Linked DNA regions of Deinococcus aerius. The protein of the gene in region 2 interacts with the protein of the main gene of each other region in a pairwise test. Links are inferred from orthologs where the notes say so. Each region holds a gene or a part of one and is shown on either strand. Other genes may lie near its edges.

Region 1 (8,337 bases), on a different replicon or contig from region 2:
CCCTGCTGGAAGCCAGCCAGCCTTATCCCCCGCAGCGCGCGGTGATCCTGAGCAACTTGGCGGACTGTCTTTCGCCTGCTGAAACGACGGACCCCGTCCTTTTCCACCAAGCGGAACAGCTCTATCAGGAAGCGGCCGCGCTCTATGAACTGCTCGGCAATCGGAGCGGGCAGGCGCGAGTCCTCAACGCCCGTGGGGTCAACTTCCACGTCCATGGTGACCACCAGCGGGCGCGTGAGCTGTACGAACAAGCATTGAGGCTCCTCTCTGGCGGCGGCAATCTCCGGCTCATGGGCCTGGTCCTGAGTAACCTCAGTGAGGTTGAAGGCAACCTGACTCAGTTTGACGACGCGCTCAACCTTCTGGAACGGGCGGGCCACCTGGGGCTGGTGCAGACCATTCGGAGTAACGCGAGGCTCACCCAGGTCTCGGAACCCATCCTGGTTCTGCCACCTGCAATGGAGGGCAAAGGCCACCATGGGTAATTCAAAGCAACGCTGGAAGAGGCTGACGATTGTTGTCGCTGGCTTTTGTGCCCCCCTTTCTGGTTCCTCTGCTGGGACGACTCCACCACCTTCCCCATTCGCATCGGGACCCGTTCAACAGGAGATGGTGTTCAGGGACGGCTACGTGCGGCTCTTCTACGCACCCCAGACAGAAGGCCTGGCGTGGAAGGTTGGCAGTCAGAGGGAGGCCTGTGAGAAACCGCCCGGCACATCCTTCTCCCCTGTGTACAGATGCAAGGTCCCATCAGAGGCGGCGCTGGGGGAACAAGACGTCTTCCTGATAGACGGCGGGCAGCAGTCCGGGGTTGTGGACACGGTCACTGTATTGCCCGAGGTGCCGGAGTACACCGCAAAGGTACAGCCGGGTCTTGGAACGAAGAGTTTCCCGACACGGGATATACAGTTTCTCAAGCCCTCCTCCGCGCCCGGGGTGCGGAACCCGGACGTGGACCGGATCAATAGGATCATTCGGTCGTCGGGCCGCGCCTCTCCCTCCTTTGACCTCCGGGCACGGCAACTGGCGGACGGCCGGGTGGTGGTAACGCCCGCGGAGGCTGACCTCATGGGAAGAATCGCGGGGGTGAGGGGCTCGGTCCTGCCCGCCATCACCGGGTTGCCCCCCCGGCGCATAGCCCCCCTGGCAGGCTGGAAGCAACCCCTCAATGAGGCCGTCACCCTGACCCCGCGCCCGACGCTTCTGCGCGGTGTGCCCATGGGCGCCATCCTGCCCGACACGCTGCGGCAAAACCAGCGGGAGCTGCTGAAGGGCGTCAACGGGGAGGCCATCCGGCGGGCCCTGTCCAGTCTCCGGGGGGGAGTCAACAGCCGCGTCTACGCCCCCAACGGCCGGGTCGAGGCCTATTTCAGGGGGCTGGGAGTGTCGGGGGACGGCATGGACCTCTGCGCGACCTCCTACTCGCTTCCAATCCTCTCGGCGGATGAGGCTCGAGTGCTTGGGGCCATCTACGCCGAGCCGGACAACCTTCCTGCGGACATCGCCCCGACGAAGGAACTGGGCACGGAGACCACGGCACCCCCCAACCCCGCCGCCCAGCGTAAGAGCGAGCAGGCCGGGCACGAGGAGAACGTCGGGACCCTGGAGGCGGTCAGGCCGTCCCCTCGCCCAGGGAAGTACCGGCCAATCATTTACGTCATCGACACCATGACCGAGGACGAGGCGGGTCGGCAAAGGGATGACTATGTCAGCCGTGATGGGGCCGGAACGCCGCATTACGGCCATGGAAGACATATTGCTGCCATTATCAAGCAGCTCTTTGAGGCTCCCCCCGAAGACCTGGTGAGCCTGGCGGCCTGCGACTCGAGTGGACGTTGCGCGACCCCCAAGGTCATTCACGCTATCTGTCAGGCGATCATGGCGCGGCGCACAACAGGACGGCCCGTACTCGTCAACCTGAGCCTGAGTACGCCAGTTCCCGGGAAGTATCTCCGGCAGGTCATTGACCTGGCCGTTCGGGAAGGCGTCATGTTCGTGGCCGCCCACGGCAGTGGCACGCCGCTGCGGCCAGGCAGCTACGAGTGCCGCGAACTGCAGGACGAGGACCAGTGCCACTACTTTCCTGCCGATTGGAGTGCAGTGGCGGGGCCACTGGGCCAGCACGTCATCAGTGTGGCGGCATTGGAGCGCGCGGACGGTTCCAGCCAGTGGTCTGACTATCCATACGGGCGGGTCGTGCTGGCGGGCGGCAGGAACATTCCGCCGGACGTCCGGGCTCCAGGTGTCTTCTACTTCCCATCGCCTGAAACCCCGAACTCGGCAGGCGAGCGTTTCCGCTTTCCAGGAACCTCATTTGCGGCGCCCGTGGTCACCGGGCTGCTGGCTCAGCTCATGAGTACCGGCACCCGGCAAAAGCCGAGCGAATGGACGGGTGGACTTGACCTGACGAAGGGGCCATAAGGAGGGCGCCCGGCTGTCTACATGCCGGGCGCCCTCGGTCGAGCTTCTTTTACACGCTAATCTCCGCAAACCGCGCGTTCTCCTGGATAAACCTCTTGCGCGGCGCCACTTCGTTGCCCATCAGGTTCTCGAAGACCTCGTTGGCGATGATCAGGTCCTCGACCCGCACCTGCTTCAAGGCCCGCGTCTCGGGGTTCATCGTCGTGTCCCAGAGCTGGTCAGCGTTCATCTCGCCGAGCCCCTTGAAGCGCTGAATCTCGTACTTCTTGCCTTCCTTGTTCGCGCGGGCCACGTGTGCCTTGAGTTCCTCCTCGGTGTAGAGGTAGGTGCCCTTCTTCTCGCGGCCCACCATGATGCGGTACAGCGGCGGCTGCGCGATGTAGAGGTAGCCCGCCTCGACGACCGGGCGCATGTAGCGGTAGAAGAACGTGAGCAGCAGCGTGGCGATGTGCCCGCCGTCCATGTCCGCGTCCGTCATGATGATGATCTTGTGGTAGCGGAGGTTGGAGAGGTCGAAGTGCATCCGGTCCCCGGTGCCCTCCACGCCCGCGCCGATCGCCCCGATGAGCGCCCGAATCTCGGCGTTCTTCAGGATCTTGTTCAGCTCGGCCTTCTCGACGTTCAGGATCTTGCCGCGCAGGGGGAGGATCGCCTGGAAGCGGCGCTCACGCCCACCCTTGGCCGAGCCTCCGGCCGAGATGCCCTCCACGATGAAGAGTTCGCTCTCGCTGGGGTCCTGGCTGGAGCAGTCGGCGAGCTTGCCCGGCAGGTCATCGTTCTCCAGCGGGTTGGAGCGCCGGACGATATCGCGGGCCTTGCGGGCGGCCTCGCGGGCGCGGGCGGCCTCGGCGGCCTTCTCCACGATGGTGCGGCCGATCTTGGGGTTCTCTTCGAGAAACTCCGCGAACTTCTCGCCGACAATCGCGTTCACGGCGGTCTGCGCCTCACTGTTCAGCAGCTTGACCTTCGCCTGCGACTCGAACTGCGGGTCGCCCAGCTTGACCGACACGACGCAGTAGATGCCCTCCAGCAGGTCGTCGCCGCTGGGAACCGGGTTGCCGGACTTGATGAGGTTCTTGTCCTTGGCATACTTGTTCAGGATGCGCGTGTAGGCGGTCTTGAAACCGGTCAGCGGCGTGCCCCCGTCGCGGGTGCGGATCATGTTCGCGTACGTCAGGATGTTGTCGCTGGAGTACGTGTTCGCGTGGATGAAGGCGACTTCCACCTCCACATCCGCGTGGGTGCCGCGCATCACGATGGGCTGGTCGTACAGCAGCTTGCCGTCGTCGAGCACGAGCGCGCGGGCGAAGTTGGCGATGCCGCCCTTCTCGTGAAAGACCTCTTCCCGAATCTCCCCGGCGTGCAGCTCGGTGCGCTCGTCGCGGACAACAATCTTCAGGCCGGTCAGGTAGGCCAGCTCGCGCAGGCGGCCCCGAATGCGGTCGTAGTTGAACTTGTTCTCGAACTCGCTGAAGACGGCGGGGTCGGGGTGGAAGGTGACCTTGGTGGCCCACTTCACGTCCTTGGGGGTGGGGCCGGCCACCTCCAGCGGCGTGGTCACGGCGCCCCGCTCGAAGCGGATGTGGTGCAGCTTGCCGCCCTTGTTGACCGTCACGTCGAGGTAGGTGGACAGCGCGTTCACCACGCTGGAACCCACCCCGTGCAGGCCGCCGGACACTTTGTAGGCGCCGCCGCCGAACTTGCCGCCCGCATGCAGCTCGGTGAAGATGACCTCGATGGCGGGGCGGTTCTCGGACTTCATCACGTCCACGGGGATGCCGCGCCCGTTGTCGGTGACGGTGGCCGAGCCGTCGGCGTGCATGATGACGTGGACCTCGGTGGCGAAGCCCCCCAGGCCCTCGTCGATGGCGTTGTCGATAATCTCGGTGAGGAGCTGGTGGTAGCCGTCCACGCCCGTGCCGCCCTGCACGTACATGCCGGGCCGCTTGCGAACCGCTTCCAGCCCCTTGAGAATCGAGATGGAGCTGGCGTCGTATTCGTGAGTCTGCGTCATGGTCCTCCTGCGTGGCCCCGGACTGGGGCCGATGAGACGTGAATTCGGAAGCTGTGTTCCCGAAAAAAGGGCGCTGCGTGCGCCTCCGAAGTCCCTCAAGTATATACCCATAGTCGAAATGGGTCAAATGGATTACGTATTAGACATAATAGAGGTGACCGACTTCTCCTCTCCGGCCCTGGCCGAAAAGCCGTCTGGCACGCCTTCGCCGCCCGCGGGTGGCAGGAACGTATTGCCAGGCCCGGCCCGGACAACGGCGCGCCCTTCACGCCGGGACGCCGCGCGGGCAGAATGGGAGCCGCATGCGCCGCGCCGTCCTTCTCCTCACCGCCCTGCTCGCCAGCGGTTCGTTCACCCGAGCCCAGACTGGGGAAACGCCGTCAGAGGGGGCCCCGAGCGTCACCCTGAGGCGGTTGCCGAGTACGTCCCAGGCCTGCGGGCTGCCCGCCGGGCCGCTGCCCACCGCGACGCGGGCCGTGTTCATCCTGGACACCAGCGGCTCCATGCGCGGCCTCGGGGACGGGCGGGCGAACATCTTCGGGCGCGTCAAGACTGCCGTGAACGCCTACGTCCGCGCCCGCAACCCCGACCGGGTGGATCTGGTGACCTTCGACAGCGGGCCGCGCTTCAGCCGGAGCTACGCCCTGCCGGGCGACCGGGGCCGCTGGAACACCGACCTCGCCGCGCTGCGGGCGAACGGGCAGAACACCTACCTGTACCGCAGCGTGGCGCGGGCGCTCGCGCCGTTGAGTAGGGACCGGCGCTACGCCACGACCGTGTTCATCCTGACCGACGGCATCGACAACGACCCTGACCCCGCCTACACGGCCCGGCGGGCACTGGCCGCCTTCCGCGCCCCCGGCCCCCTCGACGCGCTGTACTACGTGGCGCTGGGCACCGAGATCCCCGCCGACGCCCGCGCCGCCCTGCGGGAGAATGCCGCCACGCAGGGACTCACCGTGCCCGCCGGCCAGGTGCCGACACTGGGGGCGTTCGGAAACAGCCTCGCCAGCGTCACCGACCCCGAACGGGTGAGTGTTCCCTTTCCCGACGGCACGCGGCTGACCCTGGCCCCGGGGGACGCGGCGGGGCAGGTCCGCCTGGTGGACGGGGTGGTGCGGGACGGGGCCGCGCGGCTGGGGGTGAGTGGGCGTCTGCCGTCCGGCACGCCCGCCCTGCTGTGCGCGCCGCCCGTCAGGCCGGGGGGACACCCGCGCCGGGTGCTCCTGCGGCTCAACGTCGCCCCCGCCCCGCGCCTGACCTGGCTGAACCCCGGGGCCGACCGCACCCTCCGGGTCGGCGAAACGGTCACCCTCCGCTACCGCCTGGGGACAGACACGCCGCCGGGAGGGCTGACCCTGCGACTTCCGGCGGGTCTGACCGGAAGCCTGCTGCGGCTCCCCGGCGAGCGCGAGGTCGGGGTGCATCTGGAGAACGCGGGGCTGACGGCGGGCCGCACGGTCCAGCCGGTCCTGACGCTGGCGGATGGCCGCCGCCTGGCGCTGCCGGGCATCACGGGGAGCCCCGCGGTCGGAGCTGTCCCGCTGGGCGCCGGGGAGGCCCGCTTCCGTCCCGACCCTCGCCTGCTGGCGGGGCTGGGCGGGCTGCTCCTACTCGGCCTGCTCGGCGTGGCGCTGCGGGCCTGGCGGCGTCGGCGGCCCCGCCCGGTTCGCCGCGTCGTCCAACCGGCCCCCGTCCCCACCGTCGAGGGCATTCGCTACAGCGAGGACCGGACCCTGGCGCTGGTGGGGCAGGACGGGCGGGTGACGGCGGTGCCCATGCCGCTCGGCGGACCCTTCGACCTGGGGCAGGTCGGGCGGGTGCCGCACCTCAGCGGGCTGCGGCTGGAACAGGACCGCGAGGGCCTGCGCGTGCGCCGCCTGCCCCCCGACCTGGAGGTGAGCCAGGGCGCCCGGCTGGTGCGCGAGGAGGACGTGGTGCGCCCCGGCACCCTGCTCGGCGTGGCGGTCGCCCGCCCCGCCCGCTCGCCCCACCCGCCGCTGGGCACCCTGGTCGGGCTGGGGCTGCCGCTGCGCCTGCGCGCCGAGGGGGTGACCCTCCACGTCACCGGCCCCTACGGTGACCACGCGCTGACCCTGAGCCCGGGCGTCACCGACCTGGGGGAAGCCTTCCGCGCGCGCGCCCTGCACGGGCTGAAGGTCGCCCCCAGCGGACCGCATGTCCTCCTCGCCGCCCTGCCCGAGGAGATCACCGTTCGCCGCGCCGCCGACGGGGCTGAACTCCGGCCCGGGACGTACCTGCCGCCCGAGGCGCACCTCGGGTTGCCGGGGGCGGACTGAGGACGCGGGCCCCCACCCCGGCACGTTACGCTGACGCGCATGGACGTCCTGCGGCTCATCCACGGGTATCAGTTCGGCACCGCGCTCGCGCTGCTGTTTCCCACCCCCTACGCGCTCGCCACGCTGGTCCTGTTCCTGTGGAGCCTGGGCCCGGCCATCAAACGGCAGGTTCGCACGGGCTTCCTCGTCTGGCTGCGCCTGACCTGGGGGCTCACGCTGATCCCCGTCGTGACGGGCGTGATTCTGGCGGTGGGCGGCGGGAAGGTGCCCAGCGCCGTCAACGTCGGCGGCGGCCTGACCCGGTACGGCCTGCCCTACGACCCCAGCCGCGACTGGGAACACTGGATGTACTCGGCCCTGTGCCTCATCAGCCTGTACGTGATCGAGGTGCTGGTGAAGGGCCGCCTGATCCGGCACCAGACCGGCCTGCGTTACCTGCCCGTCGCCACGCTGTTTCTGTACGGCTGCGCCTATATGGTCGGGCGCGTGGCCGTCTTTCCCGGCAGCACGCCGGGGACGTGAGGGGACAGGCTGGGGGTTCCGTGCTGTGACCTCCGTAACCGCCCGGACTCGCCCGGAGGTGCGCTGACCGCCCCGCCCGGCCTCCTGACCGTGAGGAGGCTCCGGCGCGTCTCTCAACCTTTTCCCAAGCTCAGCCGCGCTTCGCTTACGGTCCCCCTGCGGGGTGGGGGGTAGCGTCCCGGGCATGCGTATCGCCGCGCCGTCCTCCCCAGCAGGCAAGCTCCAGACCTTCGCCGCCCTCCAGAATCCGCAGTTCCGCTGGCTGTGGATCGCCCTGCTCGTGTCGGCGGTGGGGACCTGGATGCAGATCGTGGCGCAGAGCCTCCTCGTCCTGCGGGTCACGAACAATTCCAGCGTGGCCCTCGGCACGGTGTCGCTGGCGCAGGCGGCGGCCTTCGTGCTGTTCTCCTTCGTCGGGGGCGGGGTGGCCGACCGCTTCGACAAGCGCAAACTGCTCCTGGTCACCCAGTCGCTGCTGGCGCTGTGTGCTGGCCTGCTCGGCATCCTGACTCTCACCCGGCATATCACGCTGCCGGGCATCCTGCTGATCTCGTTTGTCGCCAGCGCGGTGCTGAGCTTCGACCAGCCGACCCGGGGCGCCCTCGTGCCCCTGCTGGTGCCCCGGGAATTGCTGACGAACGCCGTCGCCCTGCAATCGGTGGCCTTCAGCGCGGCGGCGGCGGTGGGTCCGGCGCTGGCGGGCTTTCTGTCGGGGCCGCTGGGGCCGGGCGGCATTTTCCTGCTGAACGCGGTGAGTTTCGTCCTGATCCTCATCGTGCTGTGGCGCCTCCGGCTCTCGGGCCGGGCGACGGCGCGCGACGCGAGGGGAAGTTTTCTCCAGTCCCTCAAGGAGGCGCTGGGGGCCATTCGTCATGACCGGGCGCTGCCCTGGCTCATCAGCGGCTACGGGGCCGTGCTGTTCTTCGGGCCGAGCGTGTCGCTGATCCTGCCGATCTTCGCTCAGCGGGTGCTGCACCTGGACAACGTGGGGCTGGGCTGGCTGTTCACCGCCGTGGGCCTGGGCAACATCCTGGGCGGCCTGACGGTGGCCTCGTTCAGGAGACTGGAGCATCAGGGGCG
Region 2 (8,467 bases):
GGCCCCGGCTTCGTACAGGCCCCCAGCCGTACCGACGGTCCAGCCCCCCCTGCCATCCGGCTCCAGTGTCCGCGCCACCTCGCCGGTCCTGACCTGCACGTCCAGCGGTCCCAGTTGCGCCAGCAGCGCGGCGACCAGATCGGCGGCCCGCACCTGTGGCGAGCCCGGCGCGTCGTACACGGTCTTGTCGGGGTAGAGGGCCATCAGTTGCCCGCCGGGCTCGCCGCGGGCCTCCAGCACCCGCACGCTCAGGCCGCGCCAGCCCGCGTAGAAGGCGGCGTACAGCCCCGCCGGGCCGCCGCCGATCACCAGAACGTCTGTGCGGGAGGACGGCTCGCTCTGCATCGCCGGGAGTATGGCAGAGGGCCGGGGGAACGCCTGTCCCCCGGCCCCCGGTGTCCCGATGCTCAGCCCCCCGCCAGTTCCCCCTTGCGGCGGTGGGTCAGCATCTCGTGCCGGTGGACGACCTTGGCGCGGGGGCGGCCCTGCGCCTGGCCCTGGGCGAGTTCGTGGGCGTCCAGCTCCCGCCAGTCGTGGAAGGTGTACACGTCCACGCCCTTCTGCCGCAGCAACGTGTCCACGGCCTCGCGGGTGGCGTCGGGGGCGAGGGGCAAGGCCCCGGCCCTCGCGTCCGCCAGCAGGTGCGCCACCGTGTCCACCGCATCCTTCCTGTTCGTACCGATCACGCCGCTGGGGCCGCGCTTGATCCAGCCCGCCGTGTACTCGCCCGGGCGGCCCTCGACCCGGCCCTCCACGTTGGGGATCACACCCTGGCGCTCGTTGAAGGGCACGCCGGGCAGGGCCACGCCCTTGTACCCCACCGAGCGCAGCACCATCTGCACCGGCAAGGTCTCGTACTCGCCGGTCCCGACCGCGTTGCCCTGCTCGTCCAGGCGGTTGCGCTCAATCCTCAGGCCGCCCACGTGGCCCTCGCCGTCGTCCAGAATCTCGACGGGGGAGACGAGGAACCGCAGGTGGACGCGGCGCTCCTTGCCCCCCGGCGTCCGGGCGGCGAAGTCGCGCAGCACCTCCAGGTTCTTCTTGACCACGTTGTCGGTGACCGTCGCCTCCTCCGCCTCGCTCACCGCGATCTCCCCGGGTTTCACGATGGGGTCCGCGCCCTCCAGCTCCCCGAACTCGCGCAATTCCTTGGTCGTGAACTTGGCCTGGAGGGGCCCGCGCCGGCCCAGCACCCACACGTCCCGCACGTGGCTGTGTTCAAGCGCCTTCAGCGCGTGGGCGGCGATGTCGCTGGCGTGCAGTTCGCCCACCGTCTTGACGAGGATGCGGCTCACGTCCAGGGCCACGTTCCCCACCCCGACCACCGCCACGCCGGTCGCGTTCAGCACCAGCTCGCGCGCCGCCGCGTCCGGGTGGCCGTTGTACCAGGCGACGAACTCGGTCGCGCTCATGGAGCCCTTCAGGTCCTCGCCCGGAATCCCCAGGCGGCGGTCGGAGGAGGCGCCGACGGTGTAGATGATCGCGTCGTAGTGGGCTTTCACTTCCTCATAGGTGAGGTCGGTCCCGAACTCCACATTGCCCAGGAAGCGCACCCGGGGATCCGAGAGCGTCTTCTCGAAGCCCTTGGTCACGCTCTTGATCGTGAGGTGGTCGGGCGCCACCCCGTAGCGCACCAGGCCGTAGGGGGTGGGGAGGCGGTCGAACACGTCCACCTCGACCGGGAGGCCAGTCTGCTTGGTCAGGGCCTCCGCCGCATAGATGCCGCTGGGGCCGCTGCCGATCACGGCGACCCGCAGGGGCCGCCCGGGGGTAAAGGTCGGGGTCGTCATGGCTGCAAGTGTACCGGGCACGCTAACCCGAGTTGTCCCCCGCGTCTGGACGAGTGGGGACCCTAGGCAGGCCTCCCCACCACCAACAGCAAAAACCGCCCGGCGTGAACCGGACGGTCTGGGGGAGAGGCGGGATCACGCCGCGGCGATCTGCGAGAGGGCCCGCTCGTCTTTGAGGGTGATCTTGCCGTAGCCGGCGCTGATCACGCCCTCGCGGCTGAGTTCGCCGACGACCTTGGTGACCGTCTCGCGCACCGAGCCGACGGCGGCGGCCAGCTCGTCGTGGGTGGCGTAGATCATCGTCTCGCCGGAGTCGAGCTGGGTGGCGAGGGCCGTGTCCTTGAGCTCCAGCAGCTCGCCGGCGATCCGGGCGCGCAGCCGCTTGCCGACCAGGCGGTAGATGCTCTCGTAGGCGCGCTCCAGCGTCTTGACGAGGTGGGTGGTGACCACGAGGTTGTCCTCGGCGGTCATCAGCGCGGGGTTGATCACGTCCACGGTGGAGTCGGTCACGGCCTCCGCGAAGTAGGCGCGGTTCACGCCCGCCAGCGCCTCCTCGCCGAAGTACTCGCCGGGCTTCACGTAGCGCAGGGTCAGGCCGTTGCCGTCGTCGTCCATGGTGTGGACACGCACCAGGCCGGAGGCGACGCGGTAGAGCATGTCGCTCTTGCCGGGGTACAGGATCACGGCGCCGGGGCGGTAGGTGACGGTGTCAACGAAGGTCTTGGTCAGGGAGTTGGACTGTGTCATTGGGGTCGCCTCCTGGGCGTTGGTTTTGCGGGCCGCCGGGCACATCCCGGCACAGGTCACAGTGTAACCGAAGTCAGGCATTTTGTAAACACTTTTGTTTCTTTAAGCAGTATTTAGCTTACAAAGCTCGACCGTGGGGGAGGGGTGGTGGAGCCGCGCCACAACGGGAAAGAGGGGGCCACCAGCCCGGCGCCGACCTCAGGAGGCGCTCATAGAAGGCGTCCCCCCAAATGGATGTTGCAAGGTGGGGTAGGCGCCGACTCGCCCGGGGTTGGACCCCGAAAAGAAGCGCCCGGCCGTTGCGACCGGGCACTGCCGAAGGAGGCGGCGCTCTTACAGCTCGTCCTCGCGGCGGATGGGGAAGGCGCTGATGACGCGGTCCTTCTCGCCGATATTGATGACACGCACGCCCTGCGCGTTGCGGCCCGTCACGCGGACCTCCTCGACGCGGGTGCGGATCACGGTGCCCTTCTCGGTGAGGACCATCAGCTCCTCGTTCCCGGCCACGTGGGTCAGGGCGACCAGCTTGCCCGTCTTGTCGGTCACGTCGAGGGTGATCACGCCCAGGCCGCCGCGCCCCTTGCTGGGGTAGTCGCTCACCGGGGTGCGCTTGCCCAGGCCGTACTCGCTGACCGCCAGCAGCTCGCTGCCCTCGTCGCCGCCGGGCACCAGCGCCATGCTCACGACCTCGTCACCCTCGCGCAGGCGGATGCCGATGACCCCCTGGGTGGCGCGGCCGGTGTCGCGCACCTCGGTCGCCGCGAAGCGCATCGCCTGGCCCTCGCGGGTGGCGAGGACCACGTCGTCGCCGTCGCGCTGGATGTCCACGCCGATCAGCTCGTCGCCGGGCTGGAGGTTGATGGCGATCAGGCCCGCCGAGGTGATGTTGCCGTACTCGGTGATCAGGGTCTTTTTCACCATGCCGCGCTTGGTGGCGAAGACGAAGCAGCCCGGCTCGTCAAAGCCCTTCACGCTGAGGACCGAGGCGATGTTCTCGTCCTCGCGCAGCCCCGGGATCAGGTTGCGGATGTGGGTGCCCTTGGCGTCGCGGCCCGCCTCGGGCAGGTCGTAGATCTTCTCGTGGAAGACGCGGCCCTGGTCCGTGAAGAACAGCAGGTAGTCGTGCGTGGAGCCCACGAAGACGCTCGTGTTGATGTCCTCCTCGCGCAGCCTGCCGCCGCTCGACCCGCGCCCGCCGCGGCCCTGCGCCCGGTAGGCGTCGAGCTTGGTGCGCTTGAGGTACCCCGCCTTCGTCATCGTGATGACCATGTCCTCGACGGCGATCAGGTCCTCCTTGGAGATGTCGTCCTCCAGGTCGGTGATCGTGCTGCGGCGGTCGTCGCCGTAGCGGTCGCGGATGTCGCGGATCTCCTTCTTGATCTCGCGCCACAGCAGCTTCACGTCGCCCAGGATGGAGCGCAGCCGCGCGATGGTCTTCTGAAGCTCGTCGTACTCGCTCATGAGCTTCTCGCGCTCCAGACCCACGAGGCGCTGGAGGCGCATGTCGAGGATCGCCTGCGCCTGAATCTCGGTGAGGCCGAAGCGGGCCATCAGCACGTCGCGCGCCTCGGCGCCCGTGTTGCTGCCCCGGATGAGCGAGATGACCTCATCGATGTGGTCGAGCGCCTTGATCAGGCCCTCCAACACGTGGGCGCGTTCCTCGGCCTTGCGCAGGTCGTAGGCGGTGCGCCGGGTCACCACGTCGCGGCGGTGGTCCAGGAAGGCGCGCATGGTGTCGATGAGCGGCAGCACGCGCGGCTCGCCGTTCACGATGCTCAGGTTGATGACCGTGAAGGTGGACTGGAGCTGGGTGTACTTGTAGAGCTGGTTCAGGACCAGGGTGGGGATCGCGCCGCGCTTGAGCTCGATCACGATGCGCACCGGGTCCTTGCGGTCGGACTCGTCACGCAGGGCCGAGATGTCGGGGATCTTGCCCGCCTTGTACATCGCCGAGATCGTCTGGATCAGGTTCGTCTTGTTCACCTGATAGGGGATCTCGGAGATGATGATCTGGCTTCTCCCGTTCTTCTCGTCGATGCGGGCCTTGCCGCGCACCTTGAGCCCCGCGTGCCCGGTCGCGTACGCCTCGCGGATGCCCTGCCTGCTGATGCGCCCGCCGGTCGGGAAGTCCGGCCCCAGCACGTGCGTCATCATCTCGTCGAGCGTGATGCTGGGGTTGTCGATCAGCGCGAGCAGCCCGTTGCTGATCTCCGTCAGGTTGTGCGGCGGGATGTTCGTCGCCATGCCCACCGCGATGCCCGCCGCCCCGTTGATCAGGAGGTTGGGCACCGCCGACGGCAGCACCGAGGGCTCCTCGGTCGTCTCGTCGTAGTTGGGCTTGAGGTCGACGGTTTCCTTTTCGAGGTCGGCCAGGACCTCCTCGGCCACCTTCGTCATGCGCGCTTCGGTGTAGCGCATGGCGGCGGGCGGGTCGCCGTCGATGGAGCCGAAGTTGCCCTGCGGGTCCACCAGTGCGTAGCGCATGTTCCACCACTGGCCCAGGCGGACCATCGCGTCGTAGATGGAGGTGTCGCCGTGCGGGTGGTACTTCTTCATCACCTCGCCGACCACGGAAGCGCTCTTGGCGTGCTTGTGGTTGGGGGCGAGGCCCTCCAGCAGCATCGCGTACATGATCCGCCGCTGCACGGGCTTGAGACCGTCACGCACGTCGGGCAGCGCGCGGTCCACGATGACGTTCATCGCGTAGTTGATGAAGTTGGTCTTGACTTCGCTGGTGATGTCAACGGGATGGATTCCAGTCATGAGGCTCCAGTCTGTGGGCGTCAGCCGAACGGGGGCTCGCTGACGACGAGAGGAAGGGGAAACCCGGCGGGCCGGGAATGGAATCAGTCTATCACATTATGCTTGCAGCGTAATAACTGCTCCTTCCTTCGCAGGGGACAGTCTACTGCGAAGTCCGAAAAATGGGCGCTGAGTCGGCGCGCCCGCCCCGCCGCAGCGCTCATGAGAATGTACGGAATTATATTTAGGAGGTCTTCATCCAGGTGCTATGGTGGCCCCGTGAACCGCCGACTCGTGCTGACGTACCTGTGGCTGGTGCTGGGGCTGGGCGTTCTGGGATACGCGGCGCTGGTCGGACACCTGGGGCTGCTGATCGGCGCGGCGCTGCTGTTGGCCGGGGTGACGTGGCCGCTGGGCGGGGGGCTGCGCTGGACGGCGCCCGCCGCCTACCTCATGGGCTTTTTGGCCTCGCTCGTGCTGCACGGGCCGGGCGAGCTGCCCGACCTGCTCGGGGGGCTGCTGGTGGCCGGGGCGCTGGGGGGCCTGACCGTCCGCGAGAAGGTCACGGTTACGCGGCTGACCTGGACGCGCCGGACGGCCGAGGCGCTCCAGAGCGGCAGCGAACGGCTGGCGCAGGCCGGGAACGTGGAGGCGATCAGCCGGGCTGGGGTGGAAATTCTCCAGGGGCTGGACGTGGCGCCGCACATCGCCTTTGTGGCCTACCGCCAGGGCACGCCGGTCATCCTGGCGGGGCGCGGGGCCTACGCCGCCCACATGCAGCGGCCCATCTACCCCGGCGACGAGGACAGCCGCAGCGTGCAGGCCGACCACTGGGTGGCCGGGGAGGTGCTGACGCTCCTGCGCCGGGAGGAGCGCGCCAGCTACCACGTTGCGGAGGTGTACGGCGGCGCGGCGCAGCACCTGGGGATGCTCGTCCTGGCCCGCCCCGAGGGGGCCTTCGCGGCGGCGGAGATCGCGGTCGTCGCCTCCTTCGCGCGGCTGATGGGCGCGCAGCTCGGGCAGTGGCAGGCGATCCGCGACCTGCGCGAGGCCAACGACCTCACCCTGCGCTCGCTGGGGGCGGCCCTGGAACGCCGCGACGACGATACCGGCGGCCACACGACGCGGGTGGTGAGCACCAGCGTGCGGCTCGCCGAGCGGCTGGGCTGGGACGAGGAGCGCGTGGGGGCGCTGCGCTGGGGCGCGTATCTGCACGACCTGGGCAAGCTGGCGATTCCCGACCGCATCCTGCACAAGCGTGGCCCCCTCGACCCCGAGGAGCGCCGAATCATCCAGACCCACGCGGCGCTCGGGTACGACATGCTGCAGGACCTGCATTTCCTGCCCGCCGGGACCCTCGACCTGGTGCGGTACCACCACGAGCGCTGGGACGGCGGCGGCTATCCCGCCGGGCTGCGCGGCAAGGACATCCCCGAGACCGCGCGGCTGTTCGCCATCGTGGACGTGTACGACGCCCTCATCAGTGCGCGGCCCTACAAGCCCGCCTGGACCCGCCACCGCGCCCTGGCCGAGATCCGCGCGGGGGCCGGGCGGCAGTTCGACCCCCAGTACGTCGAGGCCTTCCTCCACCTGATGACCGAACAGGACGACGTGCGCCTGGTGGTGTAAGCCTGGCCGGGAGGAGCCGCCGCCCGGCCCGTATTGAACCGGGCAAAGCCAAGACCGCCCCGCCCAGAGAGCCAGCGGATTGAGCAGGAGGGGGAGGAGGTTGGACGGGGAGACATACTGCGCCCGCCGTACGCCCCCTCTCCCCCTGCGGGGCCGTACCGGTCTGCAAGCAGCTCTGCGAGTCTCCCGCAGGGGGAGCGGGAGAAAAAAGCGTCCTCAACCTGACTCTCCTGATCCACCCAGCCCGGGCCGTCCGCCCCCCAATGCCTCCAGGTCCGCGCGGGTGGGGGCGTAGGCGCCGGGGCGGGCGCAGGCGGCGGCGGCGGCGCGCAGCCCGAGCTGCAGGTGCTCGGTCCACCGGGCGTCCGGGCGCTCGGTCGCGCTCACGAGAAGCCCGGCGCAGAGCGCGTCCCCCGCGCCGACCGTGTCCGCCACCGCGACGGGCACGGTCGGCAGGTCCGCCCGGCCGGCGGGCTGGTACAGGGTCGCCCCCTGCGCGCCGCGCGTCACCACGATGGGGCAGCGGGCGTTCAGGCCGCGCACGCGCCGCAGGGCGTCCTCCTCGGACAGGCCCGGGAAGAAGAAGCTCAGGTCCTCGTCGCTGAACTTGAGGAGGTCGGCCTGGCGGATGACCCGCTCGAACACGGCGGGGTAGTCGGGGTGGCGGTGCGTGATGCGGGCGTTGGGGTCGAAGCTGACCTTGACCCCTGCCCCGCGCGCGGTCCCGATCATGCCCAGCAGGGTGTCGGCGAGCGGCCAGCGGGCGAGGCTGATGCCGCCCACGTGCAGCCAGCGGGCCGCCCCCTCCCACCCCTGCGGGAGCCGCGCCGGGTCGAAGTGCAGGTCGGCGCTGTTCTCCCCCAGGAAACGGTAGGCGGGCGGGTCGAGCTGATACACGACCGCCATGAGGGTCGGGGCGGGCACCTGCTGGAGAAAGCGGGGGTCCAGCCCGGCCTCCCCGCCCGCCCGCCGCAGGTCCTCCCCGAAGTTGTCCTGGCCGACCGCGCCCGCAAAGGCGCTGGGCACCCCCAGCCGCGCGCAGGCCCGCGCGACGTTCCAGGCCGCGCCTCCCGGGTGCGCGTGCCAGACGTTGCCTCCGGCGGTCACGAGGTCGGTCAGCGCCTCCCCGGCGCTCACGATCAGGGGCATCTGCACAGTCATGCCGCCCAGATTGCCACTCCCGGCGCCGGGATGCACCGCCCCCGGTGGTCCTGACGGTGGGCCTTTCCCGCGGAAGACGGCCGTATCTGGTGAGGGAGCCGAAAAGTAGCATATACTTCTATTGAGGACTGGGGCTGGTGGGGGTTTGTCGGCTGCCAGGCTCTCCAGGTCGGTTTCAGGCGAGTCCGCCCATGCTCACGCTTGCCGGTTCCCGTGAACCGGGCAGGAGGACCCCATGCCCAGCCCCGCCACCGCTCGCCCCGCCCCTTCGGCCGTGTTCCTGCTCGGTCTCGCCCTGCTGACCGGTTGTGGGCGCCTGATCCAGACCGTTCCGCCCGCGCACGGTGAGACGGTCGCCAGCGGCCTCTCCGCGCCGCAGGGGGTGGAGGTGGACGGCA

What was found.
Region 1: the proteins of gyrA (region 2) and DAERI_RS01750 interact in binary tests that used the Escherichia coli proteins (3 or more experiments, as listed by UniProt). The link is inferred for Deinococcus aerius from one-to-one orthologs.

The regions. Positions count from the first base shown.
Region 1 is NZ_BFAG01000001.1:379,077-387,413, forward strand. What follows is about bases 1,954-4,930. They hold DAERI_RS01750 (DNA topoisomerase subunit B), read right to left. Parts: upstream 4,436-4,930; coding sequence 2,471-4,435; downstream 1,954-2,470. Other genes in these bases: DAERI_RS01745 (S8/S53 family peptidase), read left to right, coding at 1,954-2,421; DAERI_RS01755 (vWA domain-containing protein), read left to right, coding at 4,738-4,930. In the rest of the region: DAERI_RS01740 (tetratricopeptide repeat protein), read left to right, coding at 1-485; more of DAERI_RS01745, read left to right, coding at 1,069-1,953; more of DAERI_RS01755, read left to right, coding at 4,931-6,735; DAERI_RS01760 (hypothetical protein), read left to right, coding at 6,775-7,257; DAERI_RS01765 (MFS transporter), read left to right, coding at 7,442-8,337. UniProt on the Escherichia coli protein: DNA gyrase negatively supercoils closed circular double-stranded DNA in an ATP-dependent manner to maintain chromosomes in an underwound state.
Region 2 is NZ_BFAG01000003.1:203,149-211,615, reverse strand. What follows is about bases 2,586-5,692. They hold gyrA (DNA gyrase subunit A), read right to left. Parts: upstream 5,301-5,692; coding sequence 2,871-5,300; downstream 2,586-2,870. Other genes in these bases: DAERI_RS05875 (HD-GYP domain-containing protein), read left to right, coding at 5,559-5,692. Outside these bases: DAERI_RS05895 (NAD(P)/FAD-dependent oxidoreductase), read right to left, coding at 1-345; DAERI_RS05890 (FAD-dependent oxidoreductase), read right to left, coding at 408-1,790; DAERI_RS05885 (helix-turn-helix domain-containing protein), read right to left, coding at 1,926-2,537; more of DAERI_RS05875, read left to right, coding at 5,693-6,908; DAERI_RS05870 (carbohydrate kinase family protein), read right to left, coding at 7,125-8,069; DAERI_RS05865 (ScyD/ScyE family protein), read left to right, coding at 8,305-8,467. UniProt on the Escherichia coli protein: A type II topoisomerase that negatively supercoils closed circular double-stranded (ds) DNA in an ATP-dependent manner to maintain chromosomes in an underwound state.